3 regions of the Variovorax glucosi genome follow, and region 3 is predicted to be linked to each of the others. Evidence: predicted binding sites of a transcription regulator. Region 3 holds the regulator's gene; each other region holds the start of a gene.
What was found. The regulator sigma-54, encoded in region 3, starts transcription at its own class of promoters, with help from an activator protein. The targets are predictions, from matches to a motif close to TGGCANGNAANCTGCTTT.
Positions count from the first base shown of each region.

Region 1: the regulator sigma-54 is predicted to act here: its motif matches at 2,957-2,974, upstream of ACSFA3_RS05175 (transglutaminase family protein).
Region 2: the regulator sigma-54 is predicted to act here: its motif matches at 2,112-2,129, upstream of ACSFA3_RS02490 (MSMEG_0572/Sll0783 family nitrogen starvation response protein).

Region 1 is NZ_JBPJZE010000001.1:1,084,952-1,092,485, forward strand. Features, by position in the region: gene ACSFA3_RS05165 (IclR family transcriptional regulator) at 1-273, opposite strand, end outside; gene ACSFA3_RS05170 (DNA internalization-related competence protein ComEC/Rec2) at 417-2,855, opposite strand; gene ACSFA3_RS05175 (transglutaminase family protein) at 3,036-6,632, shown strand; gene ACSFA3_RS05180 (circularly permuted type 2 ATP-grasp protein) at 6,643-7,534, shown strand, end outside.
Region 2 is NZ_JBPJZE010000001.1:505,115-512,648, forward strand. Features, by position in the region: gene ACSFA3_RS02480 (MSMEG_0568 family radical SAM protein) at 1-419, opposite strand, end outside; gene ACSFA3_RS02485 (Nit6803 family nitrilase) at 382-1,437, opposite strand; gene ACSFA3_RS02490 (MSMEG_0572/Sll0783 family nitrogen starvation response protein) at 1,440-1,922, opposite strand; gene ACSFA3_RS02495 (aminotransferase-like domain-containing protein) at 2,272-3,663, shown strand; gene ACSFA3_RS02500 (hypothetical protein) at 3,710-3,919, opposite strand; gene ACSFA3_RS02505 (hypothetical protein) at 4,058-6,376, shown strand; gene ACSFA3_RS02510 (DUF4760 domain-containing protein) at 6,476-7,147, shown strand; gene ACSFA3_RS02515 (VOC family protein) at 7,200-7,534, shown strand, end outside.
Region 3 is NZ_JBPJZE010000003.1:43,915-51,448, forward strand. Features, by position in the region: gene ACSFA3_RS14965 (THUMP domain-containing class I SAM-dependent RNA methyltransferase) at 1-894, opposite strand, end outside; gene ACSFA3_RS14970 (RNA polymerase factor sigma-54) at 899-2,488, opposite strand; gene lptB (LPS export ABC transporter ATP-binding protein) at 2,508-3,317, opposite strand; gene lptA (lipopolysaccharide transport periplasmic protein LptA) at 3,320-3,940, opposite strand; gene ACSFA3_RS14985 (thiol:disulfide interchange protein DsbA/DsbL) at 4,137-4,802, opposite strand; gene ACSFA3_RS14990 (SPOR domain-containing protein) at 4,899-5,612, opposite strand; gene argS (arginine--tRNA ligase) at 5,630-7,327, opposite strand; gene ACSFA3_RS15000 (hypothetical protein) at 7,459-7,534, shown strand, end outside.

The sequences.
Region 1 (7,534 bases), on a different contig from region 3:
CAGCGCAGCGGCGCCGAGCACCAGCAGTTCGGGACCGAGGCTGTAGTGCTTGGTCTGCAGGTTGCGCACGACGAAGCCGTCGTTCATGAGCACTTCGAGCAGCCGCAGCACGGTCGTCTTGTCGAGCCCGGTCGCGCTGGCGATGTCGGTCAGGCGCGTGACGCCGGGATCCGACAGCGCGCGCAGCACGCGGCAGGCGCGCTCGACCGACGACGTGGGCTCCACGGCCCGGTGCGCGAGCATGGAAGGCGGGGTGCGCGTTTGTCCAAGCATGGTTGTCTCTTGTTTCGTTCTACGGAACGCGTTGAACGCGTCGTGCATTGAACGCAGCGCGGCTTCGGTGCGTCAAGAGAACCGCGGAAAGTTGCTGCAGGCGAAACTTTTCAAGGGAAAACCCGGCCGGCCGGCGCAGCCGTTCAGGGAACTTGGTGATGCCAGTACCTCGCCCGCGCCTCCCGCTCGCAACGCACGTCCAACGGCGCAACGCTCGACCATTTGGCCGCGCCGCAATGCGGACTGTTGATCACCGTCACGCCTTGCGCCGCATAGGTTTCCAGAACGACGGGCGCCGGATGCCCGAAGCGATTCCGATAGCCGGCCTGCACGATCGCGAGCTTCGGTCGCACTGCGGTCAACAACTCGACCGTCGACGAAGTCTTGCTCCCGTGATGCGGCACCAGCAAAAGATCGGCCTGCAACACACCCGGCGCACCGCGCGCCACCAGCGCCAGCTCCTGCGGCCGCTCGATATCCCCGGCCAGCAGCACGGAAGCGCGACCGTTGCCGACGCGCAGCACGCAAGAGACCGCGTTCGGCTTGGGCAGACCACCGTTGACCGACGCGTCGCCCGCCAACGGATGTAGCACCTCGAAAACCACTCCGTCCCATTCCCAGCGCTGCCCCGCGACGCAACGCCGCACCGGCCGCAACGCCTGCAGCGGATGCGTCGCCTCGATCGAACTCAGCAGCTCCGCCTGCGGCTGCGTCGCCAGCACCGCAGCAGCGCCGCCAGTGTGATCGCTGTCCCGATGGCTCAGCACCAGCAGGTCGATCCGCTCGCCGAGCGCGCGCAGCAGCGGAACTAGGACACGATGGCCGGCATCGCTTTCCAGGCTGTAGCGCGGGCCGGCGTCGTAGAGCAGGCTGTGCGTGGCGGTGCGCACGAGCACCGCATTGCCCTGGCCGATGTCGGCGGCCAGCAGGTCGAACTCGCCCGATGCGGGACGCGGAAGCTGCCAGAGCAGAACCGGCAGCAGCAAAGGCAGCCCAAGCAGCCGCAGCGCCCACGGCAGGCGCATCGCGATCAACACGCCGCCCGCGATTCCGGCCATCGCCAGCCACAGCGGCGGCGCGGCCATCGACACAGCGGCGAACGGCAAGGCGGCGAGCCGCTGCAGCACCCACGCCATCGCCTGCACCGACAGCGCTGCCAGGTCCCAGAACGCAGGCAGCGCGACACCGAGCATCGCCAGTGGCGTGACGACCAGCGTCACCCACGGAATCGCCAGCGCATTGGCAAGCAGGCCGACGACCGAGAACTGCTGGAACAGCAACAGCGTCAGCGGCGTGAGCGCCAGCGTGACGACGCCCTGCTCCCGCACCATCTGCATCGCGTGCTGTCGCCAGCCACCCTTACTGACGTTGTTTGCATCGACGTTCTCTGCCGCATCGGTCGCAAAGAGCGCCGCTACCGCGACGAAACTGAGCCAGAACCCCGCCTGCATCAGCGCCCAGGGATCGATGGCGACCACCACCGCGCAGGCCAGCAGCCAGACGAACGGCCACGGCCAGCGGCGTCCCGACAGCCGCAGCAGCGCGACGGCCGCGAGCATCCAGATGGTTCGCTGCGAAGGCACGCCCCAGCCGCTGAAGAGCGCATACAGCCCGGCAAGGCAGACGCCGCCCGCCAGCGCGGCCTGCTGCGCGGGAATCCACAGCATCAGCCGCGTGCTCCGGCGCCAGGCCGTACCGATGGCCAGCGCGGCAAGCCAGGCAAACATCGTGATGTGCAGACCCGATATCGCGACGAGATGCGCGACACCTGTGGCGCGAAACACATCCCAGTCGGCGCGCTCAATGGCCGCCTGATCTCCAGTGACCAGCGCGGCTACCACGCCGGCAAGGCGGCGGTCGTCGATGCGCGCGAGGATCGCATCGCGCACCGCCTCGCGTGCGCGCTCGACCGGATGCGCCCATGTCATGGCAAGCCGTTCCGGCGTCGCGTCCTGCTTGCCGGTCCGCACATAGCCGCTGGCCGGCATGCCCTGCTCCCACATCCAGAGCTCCTGGTCGAAGCCGTAAGGATTCAGATTTCCGTGCGGCGCCTTCAGCCGGACGGTGAAACGCCAGCGCTCTCCCGCATGCAGCGGCCCCGGCGCAGCGATCTGCGCGCCGCCGATCGCAGTCTCGGTCGCACCTCGACCCCACAACCCTGTCCCGTTGGCATACCACCCGAGCGCGAGCGCCGCAGGGATTCGCGGCATCGACACGGCTCGGTCCGCCGTCGAAGCCCAGCCCGCCGACTCGACATCCAGCTGGAACCGGATCGCGCCGTCGCCGTGCTGCGGCATCTGCGCGACGACGCCGACGACCTGCAGATCGCGGCCTTCCAAAGACGGATCGAGTGCGCCATCGGCGTAGATCGCGGCGCGCCAGCCGGTGAGTCCCAGCCCCGCCATCGCCCCGATCGACAGCGCGAATGCCAGCTGCCGCCATGAACAGGCGCGAATTGCGTTGGTCTTGCGCAACAGAAGCCAACCCGTCAGCGCAATCGCGACCAATACTGCATATACCTTCGCATCCCACAGCGCAGCCTGCTGCAATTGCAGCGCCGTGCCCACGACCGAGCCCGCCATCGCAGCGAAGCCCGCACTGCTCCGGCGGTCGTCCAGGCTGTCGCCCGGGACCGCTTTTCCCTGTGTTTTCATCCGAATCCGCCCCCTGTGCACGCTCGTGATGGCGCGCTAATTGCTTTGTTCGTCGGCTAGTATGCGTGTCGCCCGAGGCACTCCGACGCAACAAGACGCCACCAAAAAATGTCCATTCACGCCGCTCTACACCACGTCACCCATTACAAGTACGACCGGCCGGTGCAATTGGGACCGCAGGTCGTGCGCCTGCGTCCCGCGCCCCATTGCCGCAGCAACGTCATCTCGTATTCGCTGCGCATCGAACCCGAACTGCATTTCGTCAACTGGCAGCAGGACCCGTTCGCCAACTACCAGGCACGCCTGGTGTTTCCGGAGAAGACGCGCGAATTCAAGGTGACGGTGGACCTCGTGGTCGAGATGGCGGTCTACAACCCGTTCGACTTCTTCCTCGAACCGCAAGCCGAGAACTTCCCGTTCAAGTACAGCGCGGAACAAGCCGAAGAACTCGCCCAGTACCTCGTCGCCGACGCGATGACGCCACTGGTCGAGGCCTATCTCGCCAAGATCGATCGCACCGAAAAACGCACCATCGATTTCCTGGTCGGCATCAATCAGCAAGTTCAGTCCGATGTCGATTACCTGATCCGCATGGAACCCGGCGTGCAGACGCCGGAAGAAACGCTGACCAACGGCAGCGGTTCGTGCCGCGATTCGGGCTGGCTGCTCGTTCAGCTGCTGCGCCACATGGGCCTTGCCGCGCGCTTCGTGTCGGGCTACCTCATCCAGCTCACGCCGGACGTGAAGGCGCTCGACGGCCCGAGCGGCACGACGGTCGACTTCACCGACCTGCATGCCTGGTGCGAGGTCTATCTGCCCGGTGCCGGCTGGATCGGCCTGGACGCCACATCGGGCCTGATGGCCGGCGAAGGCCACATCCCGCTCGCCTGCACGCCGACGCCGTCGAGCGCCGCGCCGATCGAAGGAGTGGTCGACGATGCCGAAGTCGAATTCGGCCATGAGATGGTCGTCACGCGCATCCACGAATCGCCGCGCGTGACCAAGCCGTACACAGACACGCAGTGGGCCGAGATCCTCGCGCTCGGCGATGCGGTCGACAAGCGCCTGGTTGCCGGCGACGTCCGCCTGACGATGGGCGGCGAGCCGACCTACGTCTGCACCACCGACCGCGACGCGCCCGAATGGAACACTGAAGCGCTCGGCCCGACCAAGCGCGGCTACGCGACCGAACTCGTGCAGAAGCTGCGCGCCGAATACGGCGACGGCGGCTTCCTGCACTTCGGCCAGGGCAAGTGGTATCCGGGCGAGCAACTGCCGCGCTGGGCGCTGTCGATCTTCTGGCGCACCGACGGCCAGCCGCTCTGGCACAACCCCGAAATCTTCGCCGACGAGCGCGTTCCCACGCACTACACCAGCGAAGACGCACGCCGCTTCACCACCGTGCTGGCGCACCGCCTCGGCATCACAGAGCGTTACATTCTGCCGGGCTACGAAGACACCTTCTACTACCTCTGGCGCGAACGCCGCCTGCCGGTGAACGTCGATCCGTTCGAGTCGAAGCTCGACGACGAACTCGAACGCGTGCGCCTGCGCCGCGTCTTCACGCAGAAGCTGGACGCGGTCATCGGCTACATGCTACCGATCGAACCGGGCAACGCGAATGCCGACGCGCCTGCGGTCGAAGGTCCGGGCTGGAAGACCGGCCCGTGGTTCATGCGCGACGACCGGCTGTATCTCATCCCCGGCGACTCGCCGATGGGCTACCGCCTGCCGCTCGACTCGCAGCCGTGGGCCAGCAAGGGCGACTACCCGTACCAGATCGACCGCGACCCGACCGCGCCGCGCGGCGACCTGCCGAGCGCGAACGATTTCCGCGCCCGCTACCCGACCGCATCGACCGGCACGCCGACCGGTGCCGATCTGGGCGCCGTGCCCTACGCTTTCGGCTCGCCGCCGACCGTGCCGACCGCCGTTCGCATGCAGGAAGCGCGCGCCGCTTCGGCCGCAACGGGTGCATCGGCCACGTCGGCAACGTCGGCAACGTCGGCAACGTCGACTTTCCCCGCTTCGACGGGTGACATCGGCGCTTCGGCGCCCGGCACTGCCGTCGGCAGCAACGATCCGACCACCGCGCGCCAGCCGCGTCGCGGCGAGTCGGCGCCGTGGGTCACCCGCACGGCGCTGTGCGTCGAAGTGCGCGATCCGCGTCGTGCCAACGGACCGGCTGCAGAGAAGGTCGGCAGCGCTTCCGGCGTGCTCTACGTCTTCATGCCGCCGCTCGCGCGCCTGGAGGACTACCTCGACCTCGTTTCCGCGATCGAAGCGACCTCCGAGCAGCTTGGCCTGAAGGTCGTGATGGAAGGCTATCCGCCGCCGCGCGATCCGCGTCTGAAGATGCTCGCCGTCACACCCGATCCGGGCGTGATCGAAGTCAACATCCATCCGGCGAACAACTGGAAGGAACTGGTCGACCACACCGAATTCCTCTACGAAGCCGCGTTCGAGACTCGCCTGTCGGCAGAGAAGTTCATGACCGACGGACGCCACACCGGCACCGGCGGCGGCAATCACTTCGTGATGGGCGGCGCCACGCCCAACGACAGCCCGTTCCTGCGTCGGCCCGAACTGCTGGCCAGCCTGCTGCTCTACTGGCACAACCATCCGTCGCTGAGCTACCTGTTCTCGGGCATGTTCATCGGCCCGACGAGCCAGGCGCCGCGCGTCGACGAGGCCCGCAACGACCAGGTCTATGAGCTGGAAATCGCGCTGAAGGAAATCGCCAAGAACCGCGAAATCTATGGCGCGAACATGCCGGCCTGGCTGGTCGACCGCACGCTGCGCAACATCCTGGTCGACGTGACCGGCAACACGCACCGCAGCGAGTTCTGCATCGACAAGCTGTATTCGCCCGATTCTTCGACCGGCCGCCTCGGCCTGCTCGAACTGCGCGCCTTCGAAATGCCGCCGCATGCCCGCATGAGCATCGCGCAGCAACTGCTGCTGCGCGCCTTCATCGCGCGTTTCTGGGACGAGCCGTACAAGGCCCCGGCGACGCGCTGGGGCACCGAGCTGCACGACCGCTTCCTGCTGCCGACGTTCGTCAAGATGGACTTCGACGACGTGATCGCCGAGATGCGTCTGGCCGGTTTCCCGTTCGATCCGGACTGGTTCGCGCCGCACCTCGAATTCCGCTTCCCGCTGGTCGGCCAGGTGCAGGCGATGGGCGTCGAGCTGTCGCTGCGCAACGCGCTCGAACCGTGGCACGTCATGGGCGAAGAAGGTTCGTCGGGCGGCACCGTGCGCTACGTCGACTCTTCGCTGGAACGCATCGAAGTGCGCGTGACCGGCCTGAACGAGAGCCGCCACGTGGTGACCGTCAATGGCAAGGTCCTGCCGCTGCAACCGACCGGCACCACCGGCGAGTTCGTCGCCGGCGTGCGCTACAAGGCCTGGAATCCGCCGTCTGCGCTGCACCCGAGCATCGGTGCCCATGCACCGCTGACCTTCGACCTGGTCGACACCTGGATGAAGCGTTCGCTCGGCGGTTGCCAGTATTTCGTGGCGCATCCGGGCGGTCGCAACTACGACACGTTCCCGGTCAACGCCTACGAGGCGGAGAGCCGTCGCCATTCACGCTTCTCGCGCATGGGCCACACGCCGGGACTGATGAACACGCCGCCTGCCACGATCGAACTGGCGGGAAGCCGCGAGTTCCCGTTCACGCTCGACCTGCGCCGCGGATGACGATGCGGCGATGGTCGATCCGCTGAACGAATCGCTTTTCGACGCCCAGGCGACGGAGTCTTCCGCTGCCCTGGCGTCGTCGCTCGCGCCGCCATCGACGCCCGGTCACTACGACGAATTGCGTGGAGCGGCAGTCGCCGCCACACCGCCAAAACCGGCAGCTGCGTCGTCGGCGTCCGGTGCGGTTCTCTACGACGCGTCGCAGCAGCCACCGCCCTCGGCCGCCCCCCTGCCGTCCGGACCGACGGTTCCTCGTCCGGAACTCGCGCCGCCGTGGCGACGTTTTTTCGACCACCTCGGCACCGGCGGCTTCAATGACCTGCCGCGCCGCGCGATCAGCCTCGAACGTCAGATCCGCGACAACGGCGTCACCTACAACGTCTACGCCGATGCCGACGGACCGCAGCGGCCCTGGTCGCTTGACCTGTTCCCGCTCATCATCTCGCCCGAGAGCTGGACGCAGATCGAAGCCGGCGTGATCCAGCGCGTGCGCGTGCTCGACCGGGTGATGGCCGACGTCTACGGTCCGCAGCTGCTGCTGGCGGAAGGGCTGTTGCCGCCGGCGCTGGTGCGCGGCCATCCCGGCTACCTTCGTCCGATGCACGGCGTGAAACCGCCGGGCGATACCTGGCTGCATATCGCCGCATTCGATCTGGCGCGAGGACCCGACGGCAACTGGTGGGTGGTCTCGCAGCGAACGCAGGCGCCTTCCGGCCTCGGCTACCTGCTGGAGAATCGGCTCGCCATCTCGCGCCAGTTCCCGGAGGCGTTCGAGGAGCTGCAGGTGCAGCGCCTCGCCGCCACCTACGGCGCGATGATGGAGGGCCTGCAGCGCATGTGTCCGGCCGGGCAACCACCGCACATCGCGCTGCTGACGCCCGGCCCGTACAACGAAACCTACT
Region 2 (7,534 bases), on a different contig from region 3:
GTACGGCCAGCCGCGAGCGACTGGCCGATCGCGCAGAACTTGCAAGTTTTCTTGCGACTTTCGTAGCGGATGCAGGTCTGCAGCACGGTGGTCGCGAGCACGTCGCTGCCGTGCAGCGTGGCGATGTGCGAATACGGCACGCCGTCGAAGGTCTGCAGCTTGTAGAAGCGCGGCTGCTTGGGGAAGCTGACGCTGGCGATCGGGATGCTGCCGCGCGTGATCGTGCTGTTGCCCTGCGCGTCGGGCGCGAGCGCAGTGAACGGCGAATTCCACGCGGTCGACGTGTGCACCGGCACCATGATCGTGTGGCCATCGACGGTGACGGCCTTGTGGTCCGACGGCCCCGCACCGCCGCGACGGCTGGCCGCGCCGGCCGACGGATCAACCAGCCGCAACCCGAAGGACTGCAGCTCGGTCATCAACTGGCGGCTGCTTGGATTGGCTGTGGTCGTGGTCATGGGACGTGCTTCCGTGGAAAGTCGAGAAAGTCGGGGAAGGAGGTGCGCCCGCAGGCATCGGGAAAGTGGTCGCGGCGGGACGTTCGTTGATCGCCAGGCTCAGCAGCTCGGGCCGCGCATAGTGGCCGACCGAATCCATCATCCGTTTGCGCTTGGTGATCAGGGCCATGTCGAGGTCGGCGATGACCATGCCCTCGCCCTCGGTCAGCGGCGGCGCCAGATGCTTGCCTTCGGGCGAGACGATGGCCGTGTGGCATCCGCCGCGCAATGCTTTCTGCAATCCGGCGTCGGGTGTGATGGCGACGATCTGCGCATCGGTCAGCCAGCCGGTGGCATTGACGACGAAGCAGCCGGATTCGAGCGCGTGATGGCGGATGGTGACTTCCATCTGCTCCGCGAAGATCGGGCCGACCAGCGAGCCCGGGAACTGCGCGCAGTGGATTTCCTCGTGCTGCGCCATCAGCGCATAGCGGGCAAGCGGGTTGTAGTGCTCCCAGCAGGCCAGCGCGCCGACGCGGCCGACGCGGGTGTCGGCGACCCTGAGACCAGCCGCGTCGCCCTGGCCCCAGATCATTCGCTCGTGGTACGTCGGTGTGATCTTCCGGCGCTTGAGCGCCAGCGTGCCGTCGGCGTCGAACACCAGTTGGGTGTTGTAGAGGCTGCCGTGGTCGCGCTCGTTGACGCCGAGCACCACGACCACCTCACGCGCCCGCGCCCTCTCGGCGACTGCCGACGTCACCGGACCGGGCACGACGACCGCGCGTTCCATCAGCCGGATGTGCGCCGGCCCCTGCAGCACCGGCGGCTGCACGAAGGAGAAGTACGGGTAGTACGGAACGAAGGTTTCGGGAAAGACGACGATCTGCGCGCCCTTGCCCGCTGCCGCATCGATCGCCTCGCACACCTTGGCCAGCGTGCCGTCCTCGCTCTCGAAGTCGGGCGCGATCTGGACGGCGGCGGCGCGGACGATGCGGCCCATGGTCAGAGCGTCCAGGTATCGAGGATCACGGCACCGGCTTTTTTATGCAGCAGCACGATGTCGAGCACGTCGAGCGGGCTGATCGGCACGATGCCCGGAATCAGCGAGCCTTCGCCGTGGCCGTACAGCGCCTGCAGCGCGAAGCGGCAGGCGTACACCTTGCCGCCCTCTTCCATGAACTTGACGATCTGCTTGTTGAAATTCTGGTGGCCGGGAAAAGCTTCGTCGCCGAGCGTCGGGAAGCCGCGCTGCACGCCGAGCGTCACGCCGGGGCCGTACAGCAACACCGAGGTTTCGTAGCCCTTGCGCTTCAGGCGCGTGGCCTGCAGCAGGTTCACGAAACCGATCGAGCCTTCGAAAGCCACGGTATGGAACGTGACCAGGGCTTTTTCGCCCGGTTCGGCCTTGACGTCTTCGAACACCTTTTCTTCGTAGTCGACGAGGAAGTCGCCTTTCTGGTTGGCTGGCTTGGTGACTTTGGGCATGTGGACTCCGTGCAGGAATGAGTGGTTTGGACCTTCTCTTTCGCATACCGTGTGCCATGCCGCAAGCCTGCGGATGCGATCAAGCTGCGATCAACCAGCAACCGCGCGCGCTGCGGGTCGCCAAAAAGAATTCCGGTCGCATCCGGACGGTCGACGCCTGTCGCTTCCGATGCCTGTCCGCACCCGAATGAAGCGCGATCCATGCAATCAATGCACCCGATCATCGGTACCGATCGCACCTGATCCATGCATGCATCTCCAGTGGCACGGGCATGCTTCATGCGTCGTTCAATGAGCCGGCATGCAATCAACCGATGCAATCAAGTCGTGCGATCAATGCAGCGAACCGATGCCCAAACTCACGAATCACTGGCAAAGACAGCTCGACAGCAGCGAAAAGCCCGCCTACCTGATGCTGGCCGACCTGATCGCCGACGACATCCGCACCGGACGACTGACCGCGCGCGACAAGCTGCCGACGCTGCGCGACTTGGCCATCGACCTGCGGCTGAACTACACGACCGTCGCTCGCGGCTATGCCGAAGCGCGCAAGCGCGGGCTGATCGATTCGCGCGCCGGCACCGGCACCTTCATCCGCGGCAGCAGCCCTAGCCTGCCGTTGCGCGGCGGCGGCGGTGCCGAGATGACGATGAACCTGCCGCCGGAGCCGCAGGATGCGGCCCTGCTCGAGCGCATGCGCGAAAGCGCCGCCCGCGTGATGGCCGACACCGATCCGTGGGACCTGCTGCGCTATCAAGATTTCGGCGGCACCCCGCGCGACAAGGAGGCCGGCATGCAGTGGCTGCGCCGGCGCGTGCCCGATTGCCGGCTCGACCAGATCCTGGTCTGCCCGGGCATCCACAGCGTGCTGACCGCGCTGTTTTCGCAGCTGGCCAGGCCGGGCGAGCTGATCTGCGTCGAGGCGCTGACTTACCCCGGCGTCAAGGCCATCGCGACGCAGCTGGGCATCCAGCTGCATGCGCTGCCGCTCGACGAAGAAGGGCCGATGGGCGAATCCTTCGAACACGCATGCAAGACGCTGCGGCCGAAGGCGCTGTACTGCAACCCGACGCTGAACAACCCGACCACCGCGACGATCTCGCGCGGCCGGCGCGAGGCACTGGTCGACATCGCGCTGCGCTATGCGATACCGATCATCGAAGACGACGCCTACGCAATGCTGCCGCGCCAGGCGCCGCCGGCTTTGGCCACGCTCGCGCCGGATCTCACGTACTACATCACCGGCTTCTCGAAGACGCTGGGAGCGGGCTTGCGCAACGCCTATGTGTGTTCGCCGAGCGCGCGGCAGTCGCAGCGGCTGGCGGGCGCACTGCGCGCGACGACGGTGATGGCTTCGCCGATCACCAATGCGCTGTCGACGCTGTGGGTGGAAGACGGCACCGCCGAGGCGATGCTGCAGGCGGTGCGGAACGAATCGAATGCGCGCCAGGCGCTGGCGAGCAAGCACCTGGCGGTGCACGGCGTGCAGCCGGTGAGCGAAAGCTTCCACCTCTGGCTGCCGCTCTCTTCCGCGTGGAGCACGCTGGAATTCGCCTCATACCTGCGGACGCAGAATGTCGGCGTGGTGGCGAGTGCGGCTTTCTCGACCGACGGCATGCCGCCGGAAGCCGTCCGCATCTGCCTGGGCGGACCGATGACGCGCGACGAATGCGATCATGCGCTGAGATTGATCGCTGAAACCCTGGCGCATCCGCTGCATCCGCACGCCACGGTCATGTGACGGCGGAGGGCGGAAGGCGGAAGGCGGAGGACGGGAGAGGTCCGGATCAGCGGTAGGCGTAGTGGCCGCGAACCATGCGTCCCCGCTCACGATGCGCGGGCACCCAGACCTTCCGCTTCTTGGCATGCGGACGGCCGTGCGGCTGCATTTGCGGACGGTCCATGTGCGGCGCCAGTTGACGCGGAGGCGGTGCGGGTTGCGAAACTGCGGCGACGGATACGACGAGTGTCGCGAGGGCAAGGATGAGCTTCTTCATGTTGGATATTTTTGGAGTCGTACCGACATCGGCACATCTGGAAACTAACCCGTGCAATGACCCGGAACCAGCGGACGACTACGGCTTTACCTGACGAATACACAACTGTCGGCGAAGATCGAAGCTAGGAAACATCATATGAATACTTTTGCATTCAAGATAAGTGCGATTGTTGGATCGCTCGCTCTTTCGGCCGGACCGGCCACCGCAGCACCGCCGCCACCCGCCAAGGCGCCTGCGGCGAACATGCTTTCGCAGCTCACCGGCCAGAGCGGTACGTTCACGCTCATTGCACAGACGAACGTGCTTTACGGCGCCACCGGCAGCTTCACCGAGAAGGCGCTGCAGCCGGGCGACTACACCTGCGGCGACGGACTGTTCGGCGACCCGGCGCCGGGGATGGCCAAGTCCTGCTACACCGTCCGGAAGACGCCGCTGCAGTCGATCGACGCGCCTTACAACGCGCCGTTGCAACTTCACGCTTCGGCAACGGCACCGACGACCGCCGCGCCTTCGGCAAAGATCGCGATCGCACTGCCGCCGCCGGTATTCAGCGTCGCCGATCCGGAGTCGTATCGCAAGACGGCAGCGCTCTTCGGCACCGACGACGGGATCACTTATCGCTACGGCCTGCCGTCCATACGCCCGGTCACCACCACCAGTTATCCGGGACCACGGGCCAGCAAGAGCTATGCGACCCTGTCGGGCCAGCGCAAGGAGATGCAGCTCGACGGCAAACCCGGCAACCGGGGCTGCGGCACCGGCATCGAAGCATGGTGCGGCACCTACCAGTTCGGCGACTACCTGACCGGCGACCCGGGCGACTACAGCTCCAGCATCGTGAACGTCGGCTACCTGCCCGATGCGACGCCGTCGGCGGAATGGCCGGAGCCGAAATACTGGGGCGTCGCGAGCCTGCAGACGCTCGGCGTGGCGCACAACACCATCGCCTGGAAGCCCGAAGTCTCCTGGACGACCTACGGCGGGCCGAGCAGCGACGGCGGCGCGAACGACGCCAACACCGTCCAACTCGCGGGTGCCCGCGGCGGCTCGCCGATCGGCACGGCCGCGCTGGACGCCAGACCGGTCGCGTCGGCACGCGGCTACGGTCGCGGCGGCTGGGTCAACAACACGCTGACGGTGTTCGCCAACGGCTGGATCACCAGCTCCGGCTCGAACACCTCGCACAACTTCATGAAACTGAAGCTGCCCGACGGCAAGACGCCGACGGCGATCGCCATCACCAACAGCGGCGAGTTCGCGCTGGTCACGGTCTGGGACACGGCCGCCTTCAAGGGCCAGATCGCGGTCATCGCGCTGACCGACGGCTGCGCCTTCTGCGAGACCAAGCCCGAATCGCAGTGGGAAGCCAACTGGGGCAGCCACCGTGGCCGCTACGCCGGCCTGCCCGGCCTCGGCAATTACCTGGGCGCGAAACTCGTCGGCTTCGTCGACCTGCCCGACAAGCTGCGCGCACCGACCGAGATCAGCGCCACCACCGGCAAGACCGATGCCGACTACCAGCGCGTTCGCAATTTCTTCAAGGACCATCTGCAGTCGGAAGCCAATCGCCGCCGTTACGACACTGGCGACTTTTCGCCCGCGATCGCGCGCACAGGCATGGCGGTCGTCATCAGCAAGAGCGAGAAGCGCGCGGCTTTCATCGACCTGCGGCCGCTGTTCTCCTATTACCGTGCGCAGTATCTGGTGAAGGAGCAGGCCGGCTGGAACGCCCTGATGGCCAGCCGAGGCGATCGGCCCGACCAGTGGCCGTTCAGCTTCGACGTCGCACCGGCACAGAAGCCGCTGGTCGTCAAGGTGATCGACCTTCCGCAAAGCCCGACCGCCGTCAAGGTGACGCTGGAACCGCCCTTCCGCGCGTTCATCGCGACCGAGGAAGGCAAGCTGCGGCTGTTCGATCTCGGCAGTCGCTATCTCGACCAGCAGGCGAGGAGCGAAGGCCGGCCGGACGACATCGGCGAGCGCGCCTCCCTGGACGTCGGCGCCAACCCGACCAGCATCGGCTACGTCAAGGAAAAGGCGGCTTTCGGCCCCGGCAACGTCAGCGCGCTGTTCGGCAAGGTCGACCGCCACCGTTTTCTGTGGGTGCTTTCGCGCACCGAGCGCAAGGCCGTGCTGCTGCGCTTCGATGCAGGATTCGGTTCGGCGAGCGTCTTCAAGACGCTGCAGGACAACCGCATGATCGACCCGATCGCATTGGAAGACGTCGACAACCACGGCACCGAAAGCTATATCGTCACGCTGGCAGATTACGGTGGCAAGGCGGTCCACAACTACGCCTACGGTCCGATCATCATGTGGACCTACGATCCGAAAAAGGCGCCCTGCCCAAAATCCGACGGTTGCAGCCTTCAGGGCAATCAGCCGTTCGAATATGCCGGCAGCGCGCGGCTGCCGGGAAAACCGTTCCATGTGAGTGGTGGAAACATCAATTGACGAATAACGTGGCAAAATTCTGTGTCGCTCGCCACCTGGCGGGCATTGAAAGGCATTCGATGACCCTGCATTCATTGCACACGCTTCACCAGGAAGGTGATGGTCTGGGCTAACAACCCGCCGACGAACCCCAAAAAGCCCAGTCGTGTACTGGGCTTTTTGCTGGGGGCCGTGCTGCTGACCACGGTCGTCTTTTCGCTGCTCGAACTTGCAGGACACCAGCAATTCATTCTTCGGCAGCCGCCTGCCGGACTGGAGAAATCCCAGTGGGTCGTATTGCTGGGCGTGATTGCGGCAGTCGCGGGCTGGATCATTTCCGCCATCGTCACGATGCGCAATTCGATCCGGCAGCACACGGTGACGACGCTGCTGTCGTCGCGCCTTTCCGAAACCTACATGAGCCAGACCCGGCTGGTGAATGCGCGGTATTTCAGTCCCAGCGGCGGTCTTTACCGGCTGACGCCCGCTGAAGTCAGAACGGCGCATCCGGATGCGCAGCTCGCGGCATTGCGTTACCTGCTCAATTACTTCGAATTCATCGCGGTCGGTATTCGCTATGGCGATCTGGATGAGAAATTGCTGAAGAACACGCTGCGCGGCATTCTTTGCGGCGTGTATGAAGCGGCAGGTCCGCTGGTGTCGCAAAGGCGGCAGGCACCGGCCGGCTCCAATGCCGGCAGATCGAAGACATTCGAGCATCTGGAGTGGCTCTACACGCGCTGGCACATTCCGTCACTGCAGCGACCGGATGAAACACGTCCGACCTGTTAGTCGTCGGAGGATATCCGGCACCAATGGTTTTTCACCTGAAAAGGAGTCTGTGATGCCCACCACGCTGGTCCCCTACCTCAACTTTGGCGGAAATACCCGCCAGGTATTCGCGTTCTACGAGAAGGCACTCGGTGCGTCGGTTCAGGCCATGATGACCTTCGACCAGATGCCGAAGCCGCCCGATTCGACGGCGCCCGCCGAAGGCTGCGGAAACGGCCCAGTGCCCACGGGCGACGGCATCATGCATGCCGCTCTTGCGCTACCCGGCGGCGCCATGCTGTTCGCCGGCGATATACCGCCCGGCATGCCCTTCGACGGCATCAAGGGCGTGATGCTCGCAGTGAGCTACGACACCGTCGAAGAGGCCGAACGGGCTTTTGCCGCTCT
Region 3 (7,534 bases):
CGACGCGGCCACGCCCGCGCGCTCGGCGTTGCGCTCTGCGAAGTCGACCATCCGGAACGCAACGTCGCTGCCGAAGATGACCGGCGCGCCCACGGTGCGACTGGCTTCGGTTTCTCGCTGCTTCGTCTCCGACTCGTCCTGCAGCGCGTCCCAGACGTGCGGCTGGAACGGCAGCAGTTTCTCGAATCCGAAACGCCGCAGCGCGCCGGCCGGAATGCCGAGCGCGATCTGTGCCGCCTCGATGGCGATCGTGCCGCTGCCGCAGCACGGGTCGTACAACGGCGCGGTCGAAACTTCGCCGCTTTCCGGGTTCCACCAGCCGCTGGCAGCCAGCATGGCCGCAGCCAGCGTTTCCTTGAGCGGCGCGTCGCCCTTGTCCTGCCGCCAGCCGCGCTTGAAGAGCGGCTCGCCGGAGGTGTCGATGTAGAGGGTGCAGGTGTCTGTGGTCAGGTGCGCGAAGACGCGGCAGTCGGGCCACTGCGTCTCGATGCTCGGCCGCACGCCGCCGGCCTTGGCGCGGAAACGGTCGGCGATCGCGTCCTTGATGCGCAGCGTCGCGAAGTTCAGGCTCTGCAGCGGGCTGTGCTGGGCAGTGGTTTCGATCTTGAAGGTCTGCTTCGGCGTGAACCAGATTTCCCAGGCGACGCCGCCGGCGATGTCGTAGAGATCGGTCTCGCTGCGATACGGCGCATGGGCCAGCTCGACCAGCACGCGCTGCGCCAGGCGGCTGTGCAGGTTGAGCTTCATGGCGTCGCGCCATGAGCCGCGCACGAAGACTCCGCCGCGCGACGCCATCAGGTCGTCGCCGGCGAGGCCCGTGAGGCCATGCACTTCCTGGGCGAGAAAGTCTTCGACGCCGGCGGCGCAGGGAAGGAAAAGATTGAGCTGGTTCATGATTTCAAAGCGACTTGCGCAGATTGGCCGGCGCGATGCGCAGCGCCTCGCGGTATTTGGCGACGGTGCGGCGCGCGCATTCGATGCCCTGCTCTTTCAGCATCTCGGAGATCTGACTGTCGGACAGCGGTTTCTTGATGTTCTCGGAGGTCACGAACTGCTTGATGAGCGCGCGTACCGCGGTGCTGGATGCGTTGCCGCCGGTCTCTGTGCCGAGCGCCGATCCGAAAAAATACTTGAGTTCGACCGTGCCGTACGGCGTCGCCATGTATTTGGCGGTGGTCACGCGGCTGATGGTCGATTCGTGCAGCCCGAGTTCATCGGCGATCTCGCGCAGCACCAGCGGCCGCATCGCGAGTTCGCCGTGGATGAAGAAGCTCTTCTGCCGTTCGACGATGGCGTTCGACACGCGGAGGATGGTATCGAAACGCTGCTGGATGTTCTTGATGAACCAGCGCGCTTCCTGCAGCCGCTGCGACAGCGCCTGGCTGCCTTCGCCCTTGTGCTGCTTGAGCGCGCCGGCATAGATGTCGTGCACGCGCAGGCGCGGCATGACGTCGGGGTTGAGCATCACGCGGAACTTGATGTTGGTGCCGTTGCCGCTGCGCGTGACGATCACGTCCGGCACGATCACGTTGCGCTCGACGTCGACGAAGCGCCGGCCCGGTTTCGGCTCCAGCGTCGCGATCTGTTGCAGCGCCTTGCGCACTTCTTCCTCATTGCTGCGCGTGAGCGTGGCCAGGCGCTTGAAGTCGCGGCGCGCGAGCAATTCCATCGGATGCTTGCAGATGGCGATGGCGGTCTTGCGCACCTGCACCTGCTCGTCCGACTCCTGCGGATCGGCCAGCGCGCGCAGCTGGATCGCCAGGCATTCGCCGAGGTCGCGGGCGCCGACGCCGACCGGCTCCAGGCTCTGCAGCAGGCCGAGCGCGACCTGGAAGTGATGCACCAGATCGTCGAACTGGTCGTTGTCGTCGCCGGCCAGACCGGATGCCAGCGCCGGCAGCGAATCTTCGAGATAACCGTCGTCGTTGAGCGATTCGATCAGGAAGCGCAGCGCGGCGCGGTCGTTGTCGCCCAGCCGCAGGCTCAGCGCCTGCCGGTGCAGGAAGGACTGCAGCGATTCCTGGCTGCGCGCGAGCTCGGTCGCGTCGGCCCGGTCGCCGCCGTCGTTGGAGCTGATGTTGTTGGAGCTGGCCGGCGCATCGCCGCCCCATTCGCTATCGTCCGGCGCCATCTCGACGGTGCCGTCGCCCTCCCAGTCGGGCTGGGCGTCGGAGATTTCAGCGGTATCGGCGGCCGGCGCTTCGGATTCGGCGGTCGAGGTGCTGCTGCTGGCGCTGTCGCTCGACGATGCCGCCGCCGACGGAGCGAACTCCTCGTCGCGCGGTCCGGGCGCGTCGACCGAGTCGATGCCGAACTCTTCCCGCTGCGCTTCTTCGGCGGTGCGTTCGAGGAACGGGTTCTCGTCGAGCATCTGCTCGACTTCCTGGCTGAGTTCGAGCGTCGACAGCTGCAGCAGCCGGATCGACTGCTGCAGCTGGGGAGTAAGTGCGAGATGCTGCGATACCCGCAGCGACAGGCCTTGTTTCATGCCGTCCAATGCTTCAAGGTCACATCCGGAAGTGTTCGCCGAGATACACGCGGCGTACTTCGGCGTTGTCGACGATCTCCGCCGGTGTGCCTTCGGCGAGCACCTGCCCGTCGCTGATGATGAAGGCGTGATCGCAGATGCCGAGCGTTTCGCGCACGTTGTGGTCGGTGATGAGCACGCCGATGCCGCGGCTCTTCAGGAAACTGACGATGCGCTGGATTTCGATGACGGCGATCGGATCGATGCCGGCAAACGGCTCGTCCAGCAGGATGAAGCGCGGCTGCGTGGCCAGCGCGCGCGCGATTTCGACGCGTCGGCGTTCGCCGCCCGACAGCGCCAGCGCCGGCGAATCGCGCAGATGCTCGACGCGCAGATCGGCCAGCAGCTCTTCGAGTCGCTGGTCGATGCGCTGCTTGCTGAGCGCGGCCATGTTGCCCTTGGCATCGGGTTCCTGCTGCAATTCGAGCACGGCGCGCACGTTTTCGCGCACCGTGAGCTTGCGGAAGATCGACGCTTCCTGCGGCAGGTAGCTCAGACCCATGCGCGCGCGCTTGTGGATCGGCATGTGTGCGATCGGCTCGCCGTCGATGCTGATCTCGCCGGCATCGGCGCGCACCAGGCCGACGATCATGTAGAACGAAGTCGTCTTGCCGGCGCCGTTCGGGCCGAGCAAGCCGACGACTTCGCCCTTCTGCACCTGCAGCGACACGTTCTTCACGACCTGGCGGCTGCCGTAGCGCTTCTGCAGGCCGCGCACTTCGAGACGGCTGCCAGCGGATTCGGTCGACGAAACCGGCTTGGCCTCGTTCCTGACCAGATTGGTGTCGATGCTCACTTGGCCGCGTCTCCGCCGCCGAGCGTCGTGCTCGGACGCAAGCCGCGACCCGTCGGCGCGACCGGCGTCGCAGGAGCCGAGCTGCCCGCGGCTGGCTCGCCAGCCGCACGCGGCGTCAGGATCGCCCGAACGCGACCGCCCTGCGCACCGGCCGCCACGCTGGCGCCGGGCGGCAAGGCTGCGCCATTGACGGTGAAGGTGTCGTTGCCCTGGTCGTAGACGATCAGTTCGCCGGTGGTTTCGTCGTTCGGCTTCGCGCCGATCAGCCGGCGCATCACGGCGCGGCGGATGAACTTGACGTTGTCGGCGCGGCTGTCGTACTCGATGACTTCGGATTCGCCCTCGGTCCACTCGTCGATGCCGGCATCGCGCTTCTGCTTGTAATAGGCGAGCTTGCCCGGCGCCGCGGTGACGACGCCGTACTGATAGCCCTCGGGATCCTGACGCACGTCGATGCGCGCGCCCCGGATGATGATCGTGCCCTTGGTCACCACCACGCCGCCGGTGAACACGCTGGTCTGCTTGAGGTCGTCGTAGCGCATGGCATCGGCCTCGATGTTCATCGGCTTCGTCCGGTCGGCTTTTTCGGCCTGAGCGGGCATCACCAGCACCGCCATCAACGCGACAGCGGTCGTGGTGGCAACGACGATTCGGCGGGAGAGAGATCGGATGAGTGTGTATCGCTGGTTCATAAAGGCACGAAACTTGCTCGAAGATTGTAAGCGTCAGGTGCAATGGCTTGACGCGCAGACAAAAAAGCCCGCCGAAGCGGGCTGCCTCCCCGACGCCGGACGCTGCCCGGTGCGTGCGAAATCAACCCTTGCGGGCCTCGCCGATCAGGAATTCCGTGACCTGCAACGCGCGGCCCAACGAGCCGGCCGTGTCGCCGTCGATGTAGTACCGGCCGGCCACGCCGAGCGCCGGCACGCCTGCGACCTGGTAGTCGGTGGTCAGTTGCGTCGCGCGCTTTGCCTTGCCGACGACGGTGAACGACTTGAACAGTTCGCCGAACTTCTTCGCGTCGAGACTCGGCTGCTTCGCAACCCATGCCAGGATGCCGGCATCGCCGCTCAGCGGCTGGCGCTGTTGATGGATGGCCTGGAACAACGCCATCTGGAACTCGTCGACCTTGCCCATCGCTTCGAGCGTGTAGTAGAGGCGCTGCTTGGGTTCGGTGTCGTTGCCGACGAAAGGCACGGGAATGCGCTTGAACGCCACATCGGCCGGAAGCGTCTTCACCCAGGTCTCGAGCTGCGGCTCGAAGGCGGCGCAATGCGGGCAGTTGTACGAGAAGAACTCCACCACTTCGACCTTGCCGGCAGGCGTGTCGATCGGGGCGCGCTTGCCCAGGGCGATGAAGTCCTTGCCGGCCTTCGGCGCGACGGGGGACTGCGCATGCGCAGCAGTGCCGATGGTTACTGCGACGAGAGGAAGCAGGCCGAGCGACGCAGCGGTCAGCGAAAAGTCACGACGTTTCATTTGAAAAATTCTCCTGTGGGCTGAAAGAGCCTTGGGACGGCGCGGAGTTCCCGCGCCAGGGAGGCAGGCCGGTCGAGCTGCAGCGGCATCAACCGCTCAGCGCTGGACCCGGACCAGATTGGATTCGAGGCCGCCGCCGTCGAGCCGCTCCTTGAGGCGGTCGGCGTCGTCCTTCTTGTTGAACGGGCCGGCGCGCACGCGGTAGACGGTGCGTCCGGCCTGTTCGCGCTCGGTGATGCGGGCTTCGACGCCCATCAACGAGAGCTTCGCGCGCTGCGATTCGGCGTCGTCGGTGGTGCGGAAGGCACCGGCCTGGACGAAATACATGAACGGATCGGCGCCGGTGGAAGCGGCAGCCGCTGTGGTGCTACTGTCGCCCGAATTGCCAGACCGGGCACGCGCCAGATCGCCGAGAGGATCACTCGAAGCCGGCGGTGTGCGGGCAGCCTCGACCGGCACCGGCGCGCGAGTGGCGCGAGGCGGCACAGCCGCCGTTGCGCCTGGCGCGACGACAGCAGGACTCGAAGCCGACGCGTCCGAACTGGGCGGATTCAGCGGACCGACCGATGCAGGCTGCGTCGGCGCAGCCGGGCGAGCCCCGGCCTTGCCCGACAGAGGACCGTTCGGGTTCCAGTCGCGGTTCTTGCGCGCCTCGGCTTCGTCCTGTTCGGCGCCGCCGCGCTGCGTCTTGGTCATGAACGGGATCGGCACCTTGGTCACGTAGACCGCGATGCCTAGCGCCACGCCCAGGCCGAGCACGATGCCGACGATCAGCCCGATGACGGTGTTTCCGCGTTGTCTTGATTTCATGGTGGAGAAAAGGAGATTCACATCTTGCTCGGCGCACTCACGCCCAGCATCGCGAGGCCATTGTGCAGTACCTGCGCGGTGGCGGCGACCAGCGCCAGACGGGCTTTCTTGACCGCTTCGTCTTCGACCAGGATGCGTTCGGCGTCATAGTAGCTGTGGTAGCTGGCGGCGAGTTCGCGCAGATAGAAGGCGACGTCGTGCGGCGCGAAATCCTTTGCGGCGGCGGTCAGCATGTCCGGGTACTTGGCCAGCAGCAGCATCAGCGACTGCGCAGCGGGAGTCGACAGCGCGCCCAGATCGACGTCCTTGAGCGTGGCCGCATCGCCGCCGTCCTTCTCCTTCCAGGCCGCGAGCACCGAGCAGATGCGCGCGTGCGCGTACTGCACGTAGTAGACCGGGTTGTCGTTGTTCTTGGCGACGGCCAGGTCGATGTCGAAGGTGTATTCCGTATCGGGCTTGCGGCTGAGCAGGAAGAAGCGAACCGCGTCGGTGCTGGTCCATTCGATCAGGTCGCGCAATGTGACGTAGCTGCCGGCGCGCTTGCTGATCTTGACTTCTTCGCCGCCCTTGACCACGCGCACCATCGTGTGGAGCACGTAATCGGGGTAGCTCTTCGGAATGCCGGCATCGACCGCCTGCAGTCCGGCGCGCACGCGGGCGATGGTGCCGTGGTGGTCGGTGCCCTGGATATTGACGACGCGATGAAAACCGCGCTCCCACTTCGCGATGTGATACGCCACATCGGGCACGAAATAGGTGAACGTGCCGTCCTGCTTGCGCATCACGCGGTCCTTGTCGTCGCCATAGTCGGTCGACTTCAGCCACAACGCGCCGTCCTGCTCGTAGGTCTTGCCGGCGTCGATCAGTTTCTGCACCGTCGCAGCGACGCGGCCGCTGGTGTAGAGGCTGGATTCGAGGTAGTAATTGTCGAACTTCACCTGGAACGCCTTCAGGTCCAGATCCTGCTCGTGGCGCAGGTAGGCGACGGCGAACTGGCGGATGGCGTCCATATCGGTGATGTCGCCGGTGGCGGTGACTTCGCGGTCGTCGGCCTTGACGGTCTTCCGTGCCTGGAAGTCGGCGGCGATCTCGGCGATGTATTCGCCGTTGTAGGCCGGTGCTTTTTCGCCGCTCGGCCATTCGGCGTCGCCGGGCTTGAAGCCGAGGGCGCGCAAATGCGTGCTGTTGGCCAGCGTCTGGATCTGCACGCCGGCGTCGTTGTAATAGAACTCGCGCCAGACATCGGCACCTTGCGACGCCAGCAGATTGCAGATCGCGTCGCCCAACGCAGCCTGCCGGCCGTGGCCGACATGCAGCGGGCCGGTCGGGTTTGCCGAGACGAACTCGACCAGCACGCGCTCTCCGGTCGTCGGCTGCCTGCCGAAATCGGAGCCCGCAGCCAGCACTTCTCGCACCACCTGCTGCTTGGCGACGGTCTTCAGGCGGATATTGAGGAAGCCGGGGCCGGCGATCTCGATCGCGTCGACCCAACGTGCAAAAGCGGGCGTGGCGCCCAGCGCGGCGCTGAGTTCCTCGGCCAGTTCGCGAGGTTTGCGACCAAGGGGCTTGGCCAGCTGCATCGCGGCGGTGCTGGCGAAATCGCCGTGAGCAGGAACCTTGGGAGATTCGAACGCCGCCTTGGAGGCGGCGCCGGGAGAAAGGGATTCGAGCATGCTCGCGAGTGCCGCGAGGAGCTCCTGTTTGACCAATTGCATAGGAAGATTTTACCGGGGCTAACCCTAAAAGTTTTGTTCACAGTCATCGGCTGCCACGGCTGGCCCGTTAGCAGGAGCGGCACAACTCAAAGCCGCAGCAGTCTTCTTTCAACCCTCAAGGACACACCAACATGAACAAGCTCCTGACTCTTCTCGCCCTGGGCGCATGCCTCTCCTTCGGTGCCGCGCAGGCGCAGGACAAGGCTG